3 regions of the Cupriavidus sp. C1SS-2L genome follow, and region 3 is predicted to be linked to each of the others. Evidence: predicted binding sites of a transcription regulator. Region 3 holds the regulator's gene; each other region holds the start of a gene.
What was found. The regulator sigma-54, encoded in region 3, starts transcription at its own class of promoters, with help from an activator protein. The targets are predictions, from matches to a motif close to TGGCANGNAANCTGCTTT.
Positions count from the first base shown of each region.

Region 1: a site for sigma-54 is predicted at 3,137-3,154, ahead of ACIGJG_RS08760 (phenol hydroxylase subunit). Genes of this name have one in related genera too.
Region 2: a site for sigma-54 is predicted at 2,904-2,921, ahead of ACIGJG_RS09220 (PQQ-dependent methanol/ethanol family dehydrogenase). Genes of this name have one in related genera too.

Region 1 covers NZ_CP172708.1:1,865,840-1,872,007, reverse strand. The annotation lists gene ACIGJG_RS08775 (aromatic/alkene/methane monooxygenase hydroxylase/oxygenase subunit alpha) at 1-1,426, opposite strand, end outside; gene ACIGJG_RS08770 (MmoB/DmpM family protein) at 1,464-1,736, opposite strand; gene ACIGJG_RS08765 (aromatic/alkene monooxygenase hydroxylase subunit beta) at 1,753-2,775, opposite strand; gene ACIGJG_RS08760 (phenol hydroxylase subunit) at 2,823-3,077, opposite strand; gene ACIGJG_RS08755 (sigma-54-dependent Fis family transcriptional regulator) at 3,416-5,038, shown strand; gene ACIGJG_RS08750 (fimbrial protein) at 5,055-6,092, opposite strand; gene ACIGJG_RS08745 (fimbria/pilus outer membrane usher protein) at 6,089-6,168, opposite strand, start outside.
Region 2 covers NZ_CP172708.1:1,979,088-1,985,255, forward strand. The annotation lists gene pqqE (pyrroloquinoline quinone biosynthesis protein PqqE) at 1-619, shown strand, start outside; gene ACIGJG_RS09215 (c-type cytochrome) at 693-1,013, opposite strand; gene ACIGJG_RS09220 (PQQ-dependent methanol/ethanol family dehydrogenase) at 1,098-2,840, opposite strand; gene ACIGJG_RS09225 (response regulator transcription factor) at 3,039-3,659, opposite strand; gene ACIGJG_RS09230 (sensor histidine kinase) at 3,656-5,068, opposite strand; gene ACIGJG_RS09235 (TonB-dependent receptor) at 5,232-6,168, shown strand, end outside.
Region 3 covers NZ_CP172708.1:382,722-388,889, reverse strand. The annotation lists gene lptC (LPS export ABC transporter periplasmic protein LptC) at 1-239, shown strand, start outside; gene lptA (lipopolysaccharide transport periplasmic protein LptA) at 326-967, shown strand; gene lptB (LPS export ABC transporter ATP-binding protein) at 997-1,797, shown strand; gene ACIGJG_RS01810 (RNA polymerase factor sigma-54) at 1,899-3,380, shown strand; gene hpf (ribosome hibernation-promoting factor, HPF/YfiA family) at 3,430-3,783, shown strand; gene ptsN (PTS IIA-like nitrogen regulatory protein PtsN) at 4,164-4,619, shown strand; gene hprK (HPr(Ser) kinase/phosphatase) at 4,694-5,665, shown strand; gene ACIGJG_RS01790 (PsiF family protein) at 5,842-6,168, shown strand, end outside.

The DNA of each region.
Region 1 (6,168 bases), 1.5 Mb from region 3:
CGCCGCCGCAATTGCCCTGGAAGATCTGGTGCACCGGCAGCCAGGCCTGGACGTATTTCTCGGGTTCGCCGAGGAAGATGTCGCGGCAGCCGTCGGAGCAGAAGTGATAGTGGTCGCCGTCGTGCTCGGCCTCGCGGTAGCAGATCTGGGTGGGGTCACCCGGCTCGGTGAAGGCCATCGGGATCTGGCACACCTGGCACAACATCGGCAGGCCAGGGTTGAACCAGCGCTGCCCTGCCTCCTGTTGCTGCTGCCAGTAGTCGAAGCGCGGGCGGTAGTGCTTGTCGAAGCTGTCGGGATACTTCTCCGCGAGCCAGTCCATTTCCGATGGTTCAGGCACCCAGGTGTGGATCGCCGCGGCGTGGTTGAAGTTATAGAAGATCGACCATGCGATGTGCGACAGGTGGTCCTTCTCCTTGGCGGCCTGCTCGTGGTACTTCGGCATGCGGATGCCATAGCGTGCCAGGTCGGCGAACAGCGCACCGCCGTTCTGCTCGAAGTAGATCTCCCACGCTTCCTTCCAGCTCATCACGCGTTTGGGCAGCATGTAGTCCATCATCATCGCCACCAGCGTGAGCAGCCTGTAGCCGCGCCAGAACCACTTGTCGATCCACTTCTGGATGATCGGGCGATTCGCCGGGTCCTGTTCCAGCATGAACTTCACCACTTCGAGGCCGAGGGTCATGTGGCGCGATTCGTCCGACTGCGCCGAGAAACCGAACGTCACGGTGGCCATGTCGCCGTTGTACGCCGCGCCCGACATGAACGGCATGAACAGCAGGTTGGTCAGCACATATTCGAACGAGAACGAGATCGCCGTGATGAACTCGAACGGCCCCGCCGTCATGGCGTCCTCGAAGTACGACTTCGGCACCGACAGGTACCACAGCCGGTCATGCAGGTGGCGCCAGTCGGCAAAGCCGTTGAAGTACTTGTTGTAGTGGCTGATGGTGTGGATCTGGGTCTGGCAGTGGCGCAGCTCGTCGACCGACTGCATCTGGCACGCCACGCGCGCGCCGACGCCGCGCAGCGTGCGGCCGGCCATCGCGAAGCCGCGGTGCGCGGCATATTCCAGTGGCGACACGCCGGTCAGGAACAGCTTCAGTGCGTTCACGTAGCGCGCATCGGTGACGTTGAGCTGGCCGTTGTTCTGCTGGAACGCGTCGATGATCGCGTACAGCTTGCGTTCCTTCTCGGACTGGAATTTCCAGTACGCGTCCATGGTCAGGCGGAACGGGTCTTCCCACCCATCCCAGTCATGGATCACGATGCCTTCGAACTTGTCTTGCGGGAATACGGCATCCATCGGCTGATAGGTCGTTTCCCAGCCGAGGTCGCGCGTGAGGATGGCGTACTTTTCCTTGAGCGACAGCTTGGGCCTGGCGGCTTGCCGAGCGGCGGAGGCGATTGCGGTGGCGGTGGTCATGTCCTTGTCTCCTGGTATGTCGGGTTTGATGTCCGGCTCAGTGCCAGGCCAGCACGAACTGGTCTTCGGTCTCGTCGATGTTGCCGGCCAGCGAGATCAGGCCGAGCTGCAGTTCCTGCACGTCCCACGCGCGTCCCATGCGCTCTTCCACGCTGGCGCGGTTGATCTCGAGCCGTCCGGGCGCGTCGATCTTGACCATGGCCGGGTAGCGGTTGACGGTGGCGTGCGGGTTGTCGGCCTCGATGGCGTCGATGACGGGACGCATCTCCTCGTTGGCCTGCAGCGCGATGAATACGATCTGTGCGGTCATGGCGGTCTCCTCGGTGTCAGGCAGCGGCTTTAGCCGGTGTTTCGTCAGTGGCACGGGTCAGACCCAGTCCCGCAAGCCGCTTGGTCAGAGCGGCCACAGACTCGTCCAGCGCAGCTCCAGCATCGCCAGCGAACAGGCGGCGCGCGAGCGGTGCCAGCGCATGCTCGAAGCGGTCGAGCCAGGTGAAGGCATAGCCGGCGATCACGCTGGCGTTCTCGGGCGACTCCTGCGCAGCGGTTTTGACCGTGGCATCGACCCAGCGCGCCGTCTCGGCGTACCAGGCGTTCATGAAGTCGGTGACCAGCGAGAACGCCGGGCTTTCGGCGGACAGGCGTGCATCGAGGCGCTGGTAGATCAGTGGGTACAGCAGCCCGTCCATCACCAGGTTCTGCGCAACGTGCAGTTCGAACCAGTCATCGCGCACCAGCAGGTCCTCGATCGCATGGCGCAGAGGCTGCCAGGCCAGGTCTTCCAGCCATGCCGCCTTGGCCGCGTCGACGGCGGCCTTGTCGCCCACCAGCAGGCCGATGCGGGTCAGGTACTGCGCGATGCCGAGGCGATCCATCGTCTGGAACATCGCCGCTTCGGTGATGGCGGAGCCAAAGCCATACGCGGTGATGGCGGCGTTGTTCATGTTGGCCGCCCATTCGACATGGCGCAGCGGCACCACGCCGCTCGTCAGCACCTCGCGCAGCGGCTCGGGCAGCGATGCCAGCAGGCCGCGCTTCTCCACGAACTCCAGGTTCTTTTCCATCGTTTCCTGCTGGCGTGCGCGGGCGTTGACGTAGCTGCCGTAGTAGAACTGGCGCGGGTCCTTCAGCGCGTACCAGTCCTGCATGACCACCTGCGTGCGGCGCGCGTCGTACAGCTCGTACTGTGGCTGCCACAGCGGGCGGTAGTGGAAGCTGGTTTCCGGCTGCAGGTCGTACATTGCCTCCTGGTAGCGCGTGGCCGGCTTGTCTGCGCCGAGGCGGCGCGCCAGGTTGGCGAAGGTCTGGCGGATCGGGCTGACGCTGTCCGTGCGGATATCGATTTGCATGATGTGGGCTCTCCTGTCTCCCTGGTGGATGTCGTGCCGCCGCGGCTTCAGGCCACGGTCTCGCACCATTTGTCGCGTTCGCGTTCCAGCGCACGGCCGAGCTGATGCGACACCGTGATGGCGCACTGCGCCGCGCAGAACGCGGTGAACTGGTCAGGGCGCATGACCAGCTCCACATACAGCGCGGGGTCTCCGAGCGAGAACTCGAACTCGACCCATTGCTGGCCGTGCGAGGTCACCCGGACGTAGGGCTGCGACCGGCGGGAAGCTGACGAGGCGGAATGGACGATGGGCGTGGTCATGTCTCGCTCCTTTTGCGCTGCACACCGGCTGGCGTGCGCTGTTTTTGGTGAGGAGACATATAGCGAAGGCCGTGCCACGGGACACGAGCCCATATGCCACAAGGGCTGGCGGGAGGTCGCGCGCGGTTGGCGCGCCGAGGTCGCTTGACGATTTGATGAGATGAAAAAGCCGGTTTTCACCAAATGATCAAATCCGTCGCTATTGCGGTGCAACACGCGAATCTGGCATCGCGGCAGCGTTTGCGTAGGCCCCGAACGCGCGTGTTAGGCTACGGAAAACCGAGGCCAGGACGCTCCCCTCCGGATCGATTCGCGCCCGCAGGCATTCTGGAGATGAGATGACCGCGCCCCCCAAGCAGCCGCCGTTCGACCTGGCTTCGCTGCTGACGATCGACCCCAAGGCCGCACAGATCCGGCTGGGCGATTCCCGCATGGTGCTGATGCACACGGAGGCCCTGAGCTACTTGCGCAAGGAAATCCTCGACACGCTTGGCCTGGAGCGCGGCAAGGGCCTGCTGATCCGCATGGGCTACGCGCAAGGCATGCGCGATGCCGAGATGGTCAAGCGCGAGCGCAAGGAAGAACTCGAGCATTCGCCGAACGACGCCTTCCTGCTGGGCCCGCAGCTCCACATGCTCGAAGGTGTGACGCGGGTCGACCCCGTGCGCCTGGAGATCAACCGCGACACCGGCCACTTCTACGGCGAATTCCTCTGGCAGGATTCATGGGAAGGCGAAGCGCCCTTCAACGAGTCGCTGAGCCGGGAGGAAGGCGGCTGCTGGGTGCAGCTCGGCTATGCGTCCGGCTACAGCAGCACGTTCATGGACCGCCTCGTCATCTACAAGGAAACCGAATGCCAGCGGCGGCTCGACGCACTGTGCCGCATCGTCGGCAAGCCGGCCGAGGAGTGGAACGATCCCGACTACCTGAAGTACTTCGAGCCCGATTCCGTCATCAGCGATCTGCTCACCCTGCAGCAGGAAGTCAGCACGCTGCGCGAAACGCTGTGCGGCGCCAACCAGGGCAACCTGATCGGCCAGTCCCCTGCTTTCCGCGAAGCGTTTGGTCTGCTGTCCGCCGCTGCCGACAGCCACATCACCGTGCTGCTGACCGGCGAAACCGGCGCCGGCAAGGAGATGTTCGCGCGCTGGCTGCATGACCACGGCCCGCGCAGCGAGCAACCGTTCATCGCCGTGAACTGCGCGGCGATCCCGCACGAGCTGATCGAGTCCGAGCTGTTCGGCGTGGAGAAAGGCGCGTACACCGGCGCGCAGCAGTCGCGCCCCGGCCGCTTCGAGCGCGCGCACGGCGGCACGCTGTTCCTCGACGAGATCGGCGACCTGCCGCTCTCGGCGCAGGTCAAGCTGCTGCGGGTGCTGCAGAATGCAGAGGTCGAGCGGCTGGGCGGTGTCGAGACACGCAAGATCGATGTGCGGCTGATTGCAGCCACCAACGTCAACCTGGCGCAGGCGATCCGGCAGGGGCAGTTCCGCGCGGACCTGTTCTACCGTATCAGCACGTATCCTGTCGCCATCCCTGCCCTGCGCGAGCGCCGCGACGATATTCCGGAGCTCGCGCAAGCCTTCATCCAGCGCTTCAACGCGCGCTACCAGAAGCAGGTACGCGGACTGAGCCAGCGGGCGCGTGATGCGCTGATGCAGTACCAGTGGCCCGGCAATATCCGCGAACTCGAAAACATGATCGAGCGCGGCGTGCTGCTGGCGCCCGCTGCCGGCCTGATCGATACGTCCCACTTGTTCGCGAGCCAGCAGGCCGCTGTCGAGGCGCCCGAAGATGCCGATGCGCTGATCCAGAAATTGCTGGATCAGCAGGTGTCGTTGCCGCAGATCGAGGCGCGGCTGATGCAGCTTGCGATCGACACGACGCGCGGCAACCTGTCGTCGGCGGCGCGTATGCTGGGCATCACGCGGCCGCAGCTCGCGTATCGGCTGAAGAAGTAGTGGCGGAGCTGTTTGCCTATTCGTAATCGAACGTGAACGTCGCTGCGCTGGTCACCGTACCGGCCGTCACAGGCAAGCCGTTGTTCAGCCTGGTGTAGCGAACCGCATAGCTGTACGAGGCCGGAACGTTGGCCTGGATATTGCCCAGCGCAGTGCGACCCTGCAGCGCCACGGGCTGATCGCTGCCTCCGGTCACGATCTGGAAGCCAACACCAGCGGCGGTGCCCTGCGCACCGGCTTCCGACGCCCCGAGCACGCCCGCCTGCGCCGCCTGTATCGGTGTGCCGGGCGCCGCGTCGAAGGTGACGCCGATGATGGCTGGTGTGTCGCACGTCACCCCTATGGAGAATGGCACCGACCCCGCTGTCGCCCCCGGCGAGCGCAGATCGGCCGCGCGAACAGGCTGGAGCGTCACGGTCGACGGGTAGTTCACGTTGCAAGTGATGGGCCGTGGCACGGCATTGCCGCTGAAGCCGATATAGTTGTTCCCGCTCCCGCCAAGCGCACCCGCGGTCGAGCCCTGGTAGACCCCGAAGCCAAACCGGGTTTGTGACGGGTCCAACGTGCCACCGGTGACGGGGCCGGTCTTGACGAACTCGATCGAGACTGAAACCGCGTACGTCATGTCCGCGTTCAGGGTACCGAGCCCTTCCCCTGTCGTGTTGCACCAGACGCCCGCAGCATGAGCGATGGGCTGCCCCGCGGCATTGCGCATGCGAATGCCGATACCCGGCACGCCTGTCGAGTAAACACCGTCCGAGCCTTCGGTGCCCGAGCCGTAGTAGCAGGCCACGATCTGCGCACCAGGCACCACGTGCGATGGCACGTTGTCGCACGTTCCGCTGAAGGTGTAGTTGCGCACGGTTCCCGGTATGGTGCTGCCCACCGGCAGCGTGGTCACCACGGCCATATCGTTCATGGCCTGCAGGTACGGCATGGCGGGCGTTGCGGTGCAGGCCGCATGGGCTGCCTGCGATACCAGCAGCAGCATCGCGGCGAGCAGGCTGCGGAGCGCCGCCTGTGCTCCCGCGCTGACGTCGGGCACGGCCATCATTGCGCTCCTTGTGCATCCGGATGATTGCGCTTCATGGACACCGTAGCCGAAGCGTGGTCGCCGCATACACCGTCGG
Region 2 (6,168 bases), 1.6 Mb from region 3:
GATGGGCGCCGAATATCTGGAGCTCGCCAACACGCAGTACTACGGATGGGCATGGCACAACCGTCTTGCGCTGATGCCGACGCTCGAGCAGTTGCTTGAAGCCGAGGACATCGTCAGCCAATACCGCGCGCGCATCGGCAAGCAGTGCCAGATACTGTTCGTGGTGCCCGACTACTTCGAAGGCAAGCCCAAGAAGTGCATGAATGGCTGGGGGACGACCTTCCTTGGCGTGGCGCCCGACGGCACTGCGCTGCCGTGCCATGCGGCGCGCATGCTGCCGGGCCTGGCATTGCCGAACGTCACGACGCAAGGACTGCGGGAGATCTGGTGCGACAGCGAGGCCTTCCGCCGTTTTCGTGGCACCGCGTGGATGCAGGAGCCCTGCCGCTCATGCGACCATCGCGAGGAGGACCAAGGCGGCTGCCGCTGCCAGGCGCTACTGCTGACTGGCGACGCCGCCGCGACGGATCCGGTGTGCGAGCGCTCTGGCGAGCATGGCAAAGTCAGGGAGATCGTGCTGCAAGGCAGGCTGGCGGCGTCGCAGAGGCACGCCGATGTGCAGCCGATGGTGTTTCGCAGCGATGGCAATTCCTTGCGGCTGAGCAGCGGGAACGAATGACACAAGCGATGTTTTGATGGGCGGGTCCCGACACGACAAACTGCAACGGTCGTGCCGCGGACCACCATACCGCTTACCCGATACTCAGCACCCATTCCGCCAGTTTCCGGGCATCCGCCTCGCCGAGATTCCCGTGCGCCGGCATTGGAACGGGCCCCCACACGCCCTTGCCCCCTTCGCGGATCTTCTTGCCCAGACGATCGGCCGCCTGGCTGTCTCCCTTGTACTTGGCCGCCACCTCGGCAAATCCCGGGCCGATCACCTTCGCTTGCATGCCATGGCAAGCGAAGCACCCATTCTTGTCAGCCACGGCCTGCATATCGGCCGCAGTGCCCGCCAGTGCCGCGCAAGGCAGCAGCGAAGCCACGACCAGCGCCATCCATTCGATCTTCATATCGTATCCCGCTGTTTCGCGTTGCGAGAACGCTGGCATCCGCACAGGGATGCCAGCGTCTCCAGCCATCAACCTGCCTGTCGTTCAGCCCTTGTGCAGCTTGAACACCCACACCGAACCGCCCTGCTCCAGGAAATTCACGCGCTTGGCGACTTCCCCGCCCCACAGCGGCACCGCACCGCCCCAGCCCGACACCACGGCGACATACTGCTCGCCGTTCTCTTCCCACGTGACCGGCGGCGCGACCACGCCACTGCCGGTCTGGAACTTCCACAGCTCCTTGCCGGTCCGGGCGTCGGCGGCCTTGAGGTAGCCTTCCGGCGTGCCCCAGAACACCAGCCCGCCGGCGGTGGTCATCACACCGCCCCACAGCGGCGCGTTGTTCTTGACCTCCCAGACGATCTTGCCGGTCTTGGGGTTGATGGCGCGCAGCGAACCGATGTAGTCCTCGTTCAGTGGATGGATGGTGAATCCGGCACCCAGGAAGGCGGCGCCCTTCTTGTAGCTGACGGGCTCATTCCAGATATCCATGCCCCATTCGTTGGCCGGCACGTAGAACAAGCCCGTCTGCGGGCTGTAGGCCATTGGCTGCTGGTTCTTGCCACCCAGGAAGCCGGGCGCGGCGAACACGGACTTGCCCTTCTTCGGGTCGGCGCCGCTGGCCGGATCGCCCGGGCGACCCTCGTCGTTGAAGGTGGGCCGGCCGGTCTTCAGGTCGATGCCAGTGGCCCACGTGATCTTCTTCACGAACGGGAAGGCATTGACCAGTTTGCCGTTGGTCGCATCGTTGACATAGAAGAAGCCGTTGCGGTCGGCCTTGCCGCCCATGCGCTTGCCGTCCAGGTCGAAGGTCACGAACTCATTGACGCCGTCAAAATCCCAGCCGTCGTTCGGGGTGTTCTGGTAGTGCCAGACGATCTTGCCGGTGGCCGGATCGATGGCCACCGTCGACGCCGAATAGAGGTTGTCCCCCTTGCGGATATGGCTATTCCACGGGCCGGGGTTGCCGGTGCCGAAGTAAGCGAGACCGGTGGCCGGATCATAGGTGCCGCCGAGCCACGTGGCGGCACCGCCGGTCTTCCACGTTTCGCCGGGCCAACTTGCGTTCTCCGTGCCGGTCACGCCGTTCTCGGTCTTGTTGCCGTCCTTGTCGTACTTGTAGCCCATATGGCCTTCCACCACGGGGCGCGACCACACCAGTTGCCCGGTCTTGGCGTCGCGGGCCTCGACGCGGCCGACCACACCGAATTCGCCGCCCGAGATGCCGGTGAGCACCATGCCCTTGACGATCAGCGGCGCCGCCGTATAGGAATAGCCTGCTGCATAGTCCTCCAGCTTCTCCTTCCACACGACCTTGCCGGTCTTCTGGTCCAGTGCCACCAGTTGCGCATCGAGCGTGCCGAAGATCACCAGGTTGTCGTAGAGCGCCGCGCCGCGATTGACCACGTCGCAGCACGGCATGATGCCTTCCGGCAGGCGGTGTTCGTACTTCCACAATTTGCTGCCGGTCTTCAGGTCGAGCGCGTAGATGCGCGAATACGACGCCGTGACGAACATCTTGCCGTCGTGGATCAGCGGCTGCGCTTCCTGCCCGCGCTGCTTCTCGCCGCCGAACGAGAACGACCACGCCGGCACCAGGTTGCCGACGTTTTTGGTATTGATGCGCGTGAGGCCGGAATAGCGCTGCCCTTGCGGTCCCATGCCCCATGACAACACGTCGCCGGGGCTCTTCGCATCGTTCTCGATCATGGCATCGGTCACTGCCGCCTGAGTGGCCAGACTGGCCACGGCGGTCGCGACGGCCATCATTAGTCGTAACGTCCTCATTGTCATCTCCTCATTGTTCTCGGTGTCCGCGGCGCACCACTGCGCCATGCATCCGACACGCAGTCGGCAATTCCCATGCCAATCGAATCGCCGCCAAAACCGGCCGGCTGCGGCCGCAAAGCGCTGTGCGACCGTGTCAGCGCGCAACACTGCGTTGCATCTGCTCCAGAACTGAGCAACCGCCAACGGCCTGGCCGGTCAACCGAAACCATGCTCCACCGCATAGCGATGCATCTCGATGCGGTTGGCCAGTCCCATCTTCTTGCGGATGAGCGTCTGGTAGTTGGCCACGGTCTTGGTACTGAGGCAGAAGCGCGCAGCGACGTCCTCAAGCGCGGTGCCACGCGCGAACTGACGGAACAGGTCGAACTCCCGCGGCGACAACGCAAGGTGCGGCGGCTGCCCACCCGTGTCGAGCAGGCCGGCGATGTCATCGGACAGCACCCGCAGGCCGCCCGCCACCCTGCGTACAGCGTCCACCAGCGCCTCCGGCGCGCTGTTCTTGGTCAGATAGCCAACCGCCCCGGCGCGCATCGCCTGCATCACGATGGCGGCGCTGTCGTGCATGCTGAACACCAGCGTGTGCAGCGCGGGAACGCGTATACGCAGCCGCTGGAGCATCTCCAGGCCGCCGCGGCCGGGCATGGACAGGTCAAGGATCAGCACGTCAGCCCGATTGCGGACCAGCCAGTCGTAGGCAGTATCGGCATCGCCGAACTCCGCCACCACACGCATCCCCTCGTCCAGTTCCAGCAGGCGACGGTAGCCGGTGCGCACCACTGCGTGATCATCGGTGATCACTATGTCGATCGTTTTCATGCTGGCTGGCTCCCCTGGTGAATTTGCGGGACCGGCGGGATTGGCGGGATTGGCGGGATTGGCGGGATCTGCGGGATCTGCGCCGTGTCGTGCGCTGGTGCAGGCAGCGGAAAGGCCGCGCTCAGCCGGCAGCCGCGCGTGTCCCCGGTGCCCTCCGCAGCCCCGATGCATAGCGTGGCGCAATGCGCCCACGCGCGTTCCTGCATGCCCCGCAAGCCGTGGCTGCGCTGCATCGCTGCGGCGATGTCGCCTATGCCCGAGCCATCGTCTTCCACGCACCAGCGGACTTCATTGCCGCGTCGCACAATGCAGATCGACGCGCGGCTGGCGCCGGCATGGCGCATGACATTGGTCAGCGCCTCCTGCGTCATCCGGTAGAGCGTGAGGGTCAGATCCGGATCCAGCACGGCGCCGCCCAGGTCGACATCGCAATCGAGCCCCACCGCCTGGCCTGGCTGTCCGCGCCAGCCCCGGACCAGGTCCTGCAACAACCGCGGCAGGCAGGCGACGCGTCCGTCGGGTTGCCCGCCATGCGGGCGCAGCCGGTGCAACAGGTGGCGGACTTCGTCCTGGATCCGGGCGCAGTGCCCGGCCAGATCGTTGGCCACGATCTGCAGCATCGGCGCATGCGCGCTCTTGCGTACCAGGTAGGTGGCGTCCGCGCGCATGGCAGTCAGCACCTGGCCGAACTCATCGTGCAGCTCGCGCGCCAGCCTGGCGCGCTCGCACTCCTGCGCATCGAGCAGCTTGCGGCTCAGCGCCCGGCGCTCGAGCTGGTGCTGCGCTAGCGCGCCGGCAAGATGATTCAACGCCCGGCGCACCTGATCCAGTTCGCGGATGTGCATGGCGGGCAGGCGCACGCTGTAGTCCTTGCGTTCGTAGTGGCCTATGGCATCGAGGATCTGCTGCAAGGGCGCAAACGCGCGCCGCGCCGTCCACGACAAGCAGCACAGCAACAGCACGCTGTACGCCCCAAGCATGGCCAGGTTGCCAACGACGTCTCCGCGCGCCTCACGCAGTTCGCTGTCCGGGTTCCAGCGCAGCGCCGCATGATAGACGGTGCCATCGCGCGCGCGGATCTCCCATTGGCTTTCTGCGTGCACCAGGTCGCCTTTGGGTGTCGCATCCACCAGCACGCGGCCAGCGGCATCCTCGACGTGCAGCCGCAGATGGCGCATCCGCGCCGACTGATTGATGGCGCGCAGCGCAGCGAGCTGCGCCGCGCGTTCGGCCGGTCCGGCGGCCTGCAGTGCCGACAGCCGCGCAACCAGTTGCGCTGTCGCGGCTGCGCCGCTGCGCTCTTCGCCGATTGCCTGCCGTGCTAGCCACAGGGCTCCCAGCAGCGCACAGCCCAGGCACGCGCAAGCCAGCCACAACGCTCGGCTGGCCAGAAAGCGGGACATCGTCATGGCGGTGCTCCTCCGCAGGATGGGGCGCAGGCAGGGCTCAGGTCAGGAGGTTTTCCCGACGCGGGCGGTATGGAACCTGCTCGCTCCTGCACTCAGCTTGTTCAGATCAGACCAGGTGTTGCCCGACGCAGGCAGCGCACCCGTGTTCCGGAGGAGATGCAAGATGCCAGCCAACCCGTTCCCTGCCCCGCTATCGCAGGCCAACCGTCACGCCGCGGCGCACCGGGGCAGGCGCTGTAGCCGTGCCACCACGATCATCGCCATGGCCGCTGCGGTGCTGGCGCAGCGGCCGGCTGTTGCACAACAGGACACCGTTGCTCCAAAGCAGGACAGCGCGGTGCTGCCCGAAGTCCTGGTGGTAGCCACCGCGCCGCTTCCGGGCATCGGCGTGGACAGCGACCTGGTGCCCTACACCGTGCAGACCGTGCGCGGCGAACAACTCGATGGCACGCGCGCGAGCAACCTGACCGACTACCTGGCCCGCAACCTGGCCGGCGTCAACGTCAACGATATCCAGGGCAGCCCGTTCCAGAGCGACATCACGTACCGTGGCTACCGCGCTTCGTCTATGCCGGGCATGCCGCAAGGCCTCTCGGTCTACCTGGACGGCGTGCGTGTCAACGAACCGTTCGGCGATGTGATCAGCTGGGACATGATTCCCGAGGCCGCGCTGTCAAGCGTCTCGCTGGTCTCCAGCGCCAACCCGGCCTACGGCTTGAACAGCCTCGGCGGTGCGCTGGCAATGACCACGCGGTCCGGCCTGGACTCGCCGGGCTTCACCGCCGACCTCTCGTATGGCAGCGGCAACCGCAAGCGCGCCGACCTCTCAGGCGGCGTGCGCAGCGACAGCGGTTGGCACGCTTTCGCCGCCGGCACGCTGTTCCAGGAACATGGATGGCGCGACAACTCGTCGGGACGGCTCGGCAACGTCTTTGCCAAGGCTGGCTATGCGGGGGAGACCAACAGCGTGGATGTGTCGCTGCTGCACGGCAGCAGCACGTTGACCGGCAACGGGCTCGTACCGGCCTTCCATGCCAGCGGCAATGGGACGGAGGCCGACCTCTACCAGATGAACCGCCGCGCGGTTTACACCTATCCGG
Region 3 (6,168 bases):
GCCAGCAGGGAGCGGATGCGGCCAAGGACCCGCTGCTGACGGCGGCGTCGAGCTACTTCCAGGTGCTGCTCAACGATGACATCGTCAAGACCGACAAGGCCGTCAAGCTCACGCGCGGCCCGTCGGTCATGACCGCCAACGGCCTGATCTTCAACAACGTTACCCGCGAAGTACAATTGCTGGGTAACGTACGGGGCACCATCATTACCGGTGCACCTGCCCGGACTCCGGGATCCTGACAACAACAGCCGCCCGCGCGCGACGGGGCGGCACCGCGGACCCGAGGTTCGCGCGAATTTCCGCCTTCCTGCGACCCTTTGCCAACATGATTGCCTCCCTGTCGACCTTGTCCCGCCGGCGCGCCGCCCCGGTGCTGCTGGCCGCAGCCGCCGTGCTTGCCGCGCTGGCGCCGCCGGCCGCCCATGCCGAACGCGCGGACCGGGACAAGCCACTGGTACTGGAAGCCGATAACGCCAGCTACGACGACGTCAAGCAGATCTACACGCTGACCGGCAATGTGGTCCTGACCAAGGGCACCATGGTGCTGAAGTCCGACGCCGCCGAGATCCGCACCGACCCCGAGGGCTACCAGTACGCGGTGGCCACGGCCAAGGGCGGCAAGCAGGCGTATATCCGCCAGAAGCGTGACGGCGTCGACGAGTACATGGACGGCTGGGGCGATCGCATCGAGTACGACGGCAAGCAGGAGCTGTCCAAGCTGATCGGCCACGCACGCATGGCGCGCCTGCAAGGTGCCAAGCTCGTCGACGAGATCCGCGGCGCGGTGCTGACCTATGACAGCCGCAATGAGTTCTATACCGCGGCCGGCGGGGGTGACAACACCTCGGCCGGCAACCCGTCTGGACGCGTGCGCGCGGTGCTCTCGCCGCGCCAGGAAGCGAGTGGTGCGGCCGCTGCCGCGCCGCTCGACCTGAAGCCGGCGCCCGCGCCGTCCAGCAAGCCCTGAATCCCGCGCGCGAGCGCACGACCGCCATCATGACCGATACCGCAACACTCGCCCCCACGCCCGCTTCCGCCGCCAACGACGTCCGTGCCGAGAGCAGCACGATGGTCGTGCGCCACCTGAAGAAGCGCTACGGGACGCGTACGGTGGTCAAGGACGTGTCGCTCGACGTGAAAAGCGGCGAGGTCGTGGGCCTGCTGGGTCCGAATGGCGCCGGCAAGACCACGTCGTTCTACATGATCGTCGGCCTGGTGGCGCTCGACGAGGGCGATATCGTGCTCGACGGGCAGCACATCAGCGGCCTGGCCATCCACGAACGCGCGCGCATGGGGCTTTCCTACCTGCCGCAGGAAGCGTCGGTGTTCCGCAAGCTGAATGTCGAAGAGAACATCCGCGCGGTGCTGGAGCTCCAGGTCGTGAACGGCAAGCCGCTGCCAAAGGCCGAGATCGACGCGCGGCTCGATACGCTGCTGGACGACCTGCAGATCGCCCACTTGCGCAACAACCCGGCGCTTTCGCTGTCGGGCGGCGAACGCCGCCGCGTTGAAATTGCGCGCGCGCTGGCATCGTCGCCGCGCTTCATCCTGCTGGACGAACCGTTCGCCGGCGTGGACCCGATCGCGGTCGGCGAAATCCAGCGCATCGTCAGCTTCCTGAAGGCACGCAATATCGGCGTGCTTATCACCGACCACAACGTGCGCGAGACGCTCGGCATCTGCGACCACGCGTACATCATCAGCGAAGGCACCGTGCTCGCGGCGGGCCAGCCTGAAGACATCATCGCGAACGAATCGGTGCGGCGCGTCTACCTGGGCGAGAATTTCCGCATGTGAAGCGGGGGTGGCACGCGGCCACCGGGAAAGAGACGATCAGGCGACACATGCGATAGCAATTTCCGTTCCAACATCGGAAAGATGCGCATAAAATAGGTCGCATGAAACCGTCGCTCCAGCTCCGCCTTTCGCAGCATCTGGCACTCACGCCGCAACTGCAGCAGTCGATCCGACTGCTGCAACTCTCAACGCTGGAACTGCAACAGGAAGTCGAGCAGGCGCTCACGGAGAACCCGCTGCTGGAGCGCGAAAACGACTGGATCGAAAGTCCGCTGCGCGTAGCGGCAGATGGCTCGGTCAACCTGCAAAGTGCCCCGGCTCCCGCTCCTGCCGAACCGCAGGGCAATGGCGAAGCGAATGCCGACAGCGCACGCGGCAGCGATGACGAGAACTACACCGACAGCGGCGGTGACGACTACGGCAGCGACTGGAGCCTCGACGATTTCGCGCGGCGCCCCCAGGGCGAGGACGACGAAAAGACGCCCATGCAGCTGCGCGATGCCGAGCCCACGCTGCGCGAACATCTGATGGAACAGCTCACGCCGCTGAAGATTTCGCTGCGCGACAAGGGGCTGGCGATCTTCCTGATCGAATCGCTCGATGACGACGGCTACCTGAGCACGTCGCTCGACGAGATCTGCTCGGAACTGCCCGAGGAACTCGAATTCGAAGTCGACGAAGTCCAGGCCATGCTCACGCTGCTGCAGAGCTTCGACCCGGCGGGCGTGGGCGCGCGCAATGCAGCCGAATGCCTGAGCCTGCAATTGCGCCGGCTGCAGCACCCGCAGCGCGAACTGGCGCTGTCGATCGTCCAGCATCATCTTGAATTGCTTGCGGTGCGCGACTACACGCGCCTGAAAAAAGCGCTGCAGGTGGACGAAGCGGCGCTAAAAGCCGCGCATGAACTGATCCGTTCGCTCGCGCCGTATCCCGGGCATGCGTACAGCCGGCCTGAAGCGGATTTCGTAGTGCCCGACGTGTTCGTGCGCAAGAGCGGCAGCGGCTGGATTGCACAGCTGAACCCGGATGTGATGCCCCGCCTGCGCATCAACGACATGTACGCGCAGATCCTGCGCGGAGCGAAGGGGGAATCCGGCGCTGCCGGGCTGCAGCAAAAGCTGCAGGAGGCACGTTGGCTGATCAAAAATATTCAGCAAAGGTTCGACACAATCCTGCGAGTTTCACAGGCAATTGTCGAACGTCAGAAGAACTTTTTCACGCACGGCGAAATCGCGATGCGCCCCTTGGTTTTGCGGGAGATTGCCGATACACTGGGATTACACGAGTCAACCATATCCCGGGTGACGACCAATAAATACATGGCAACGCCGATGGGTACTTTCGAACTGAAGTACTTCTTCGGTAGCCACGTGTCCACCGAAACCGGTGGCGCGGCTTCATCAACGGCGATCCGCGCCTTGATCAAGCAACTTATAGGAGCCGAAGACCCGAGGAGTCCTCTTTCCGACAGCCGAATTGCCGAATTGCTGGGTGAACAAGGCTTCGTTGTCGCGCGCCGTACCGTCGCCAAGTATCGCGAAGCCCTGAAGATCCCCGCTGTCAATCTCCGCAAGACTTTGTAGCCGAGTTGCACCGCCTGCCTGGTGCAGCTCTTTCAGAAGGAGAAGCGCTATGAACTTCAAGATCAGTGGACACCACCTGGACATCACGCCTCCGCTGCGTGAGTACGTGGAAACGAAGCTGGAGCGTATCGTCAGGCATTTCGATCAAGTCATTGGCGTTAGCGTGCTACTTTCAGTCGATAACCATAAGGAAAAGGACAGGCGGCAGTACGCGGAAATCAATCTGCACCTTCGGGGCAAGGACATCTTTGTTGAAGCCCATCACGAAGACCTGTATGCGGCCATCGACGCACTTGTCGACAAGCTGGACCGCCAGGTGCTTCGCTACAAGGATCGCGTGCAAGGCCACGACCGCGAAGCGGTCAAGTACCAGATGGCCGAAGCGCAACTACAGCAGCAATGATCATGCCTGCCGGTCGTAAGGCTGGCCGCTGAAAGGGACTGAGAAAAGCAAGCCGCGCCATGTAGCGCGGCTTTTTTGCGTCTGTTGGCGGCCATCCTGTGCAGGTTACTGGCATAGGTGTTCGCAACTGACGCGGCGCGGTGTATGCTCTCTAAGACATAGCCGGTAGCGACTCCTGTGCGCGCGCCCTATCCCGGTGCGGCGGCACGAGCACGGCACAGGGATACACAAGGCCCGACGCTGCGTTGCACAAGTCAGGGGAGACGCTGCTCTATAATGGCCAAACGCCTGGCAAACCATGGTATCGCCATAAAGCGGCCCGCAGCCTTGCACGGCCGAGCAGTCCCATCTGCCTGCTAACTGAAATCCTCGCATCGCCCATGAATCGTTTGGCCAAACTGCTGCCACCCGGCAACATCAACCTCGACGTCAGCGTCACCAGCAAGAAGCGTGTCTTCGAGCAAGCCGGGCTCCTCTTCGAGAACAACCATGGCGTGGCGCGGGCGACCGTGACCGACAACCTGTTTGCGCGCGAGTCGCTCGGTTCGACCGGCCTTGGCGCAGGCGTGGCCATTCCGCATGGGCGCATCAAGGGACTGAAGCAGCCGTTGGCCGCGTTCATGCGGTTGGCCGAGCCGATCCCTTTCGAATCACCCGACGGCAAACCCGTTTCGCTGCTGATCTTCCTGCTGGTGCCGGAACAGGCCACGCAGCAGCATCTCGAGATCCTCTCGGAAATCGCGCAGTTGCTGTCCGATCGCGACATGCGCGAAGGCCTCGCAACGCTGGCCACACCCGAAGAAGTGCATCAGCTACTGACACAGTGGCATCCCTGACCCTTCCCCTGGGCTGGCAACAGACCGGACGACCCTAAAGCCCGGCACTGCCCCCGCCCCGAAAGTCATACCGCATGGAACTCACCGGCGTCACCTCGCAGTCGATCTTCGACGACAACGCAGCCGACATCAAACTCTCGTGGGTGGCTGGCCTGGAAGGTGCGGACCGCGCCTTCGACGTGGAGTTTGCCCGCGAGGCCACCTCGGCCGCGGACCTCGTCGGCCACCTGAACCTGATCCACCCGAACCGGATCCAGGTCCTCGGCAAGCCCGAAATCACGTACTACCAGCGCCTGGACGACGAAACCCGCAAGCGCCAGATGGGCGAGCTGATCCTGCTGGAGCCGCCGTTCCTCGTTGTGGCCGACGGCATGGAGCCGCCGCCGGACCTGGAACTGCGCTGCACGCGTTCATCCACGCCACTGTTCACCACGCCGGTGTCGTCCGCAGCGGTAATCGACCACCTGCGGTTGTACCTGTCGCGCATTTCCGCGCCGCGCGTGACCATGCACGGCGTGTTTCTCGACATTCTCGGCATGGGCGTGCTGATCATGGGCGAGTCGGGCCTGGGCAAGAGCGAACTGGGCCTGGAACTGATTTCGCGCGGCCACGGACTGGTAGCCGACGATGCCGTGGATTTCGTGCGCCTTGGGCCGGATTTCATCGAAGGACGCTGCCCGCCGCTGCTCCAGAACCTGCTGGAAGTGCGCGGCCTGGGCCTGCTCGACATCAAGACCATCTTCGGTGAAACCGCCGTGCGTCGGAAAATGAAGATGAAGCTGGTCGTGCAGCTTGTGCGCCGCAACGACGGCGAATTCGAACGTCTGCCGCTCGATTCGCAGTACCTCGACGTACTTGGCCTGCCGATCCACATGGTCAAGATCCAGGTCGCGGCCGGCCGAAACCTCGCCGTGCTGGTCGAGGCTGCCGTGCGCAACACGATCCTGCGCCTGCGCGGCATCGACACGCTGCGCGACTTCATGGACCGCCAGCGCGCTGCCATGCAGGCCGACGCAGTTTCGCGCGGCCAGGGCCGCCTGCTCTGACCCGGCATCGCGACTCGCTTTCAATTGCTTACATCGACGTTGGCAAATCGGTCAACGCGGTGGGTACATGCTTCGTTTTGTGCTGTAATGGGCATCGAGCCCAGTCCGGAGCCGCTGCACCAGCCGTTGGCTGGCATTAGGTGGCCATGAAGTTTCCCACAGCCAGGAGAGCAAGCATGAAGAAACTGATCGCGATGTGTGTGCTGGTGACGCCGCTGCTGGCCACTGGCGCAATGGCACAGCCCGCACCCCAAACCACGCCTGCCGCGCCCGCCATGCCGGCTGCACCGGGCCCGGGAGACAAGGCTGTACCGGCATCGGCCACCAAGGCGCCCACCGCGCAGCAGCAGAAGATGAAGGACTGCAACGAGCAGGCTGGCGACAAGAAAGGCGACGATCGCAAGGCCTTCATGAAGCAATGCCTCTCGGCCAAGGGCGTGCAACCGACCAAGAGCCAGCAGGAAAAGATGTCGGCCTGCAGCAAGGAAGGCAAGGGCAAGAAG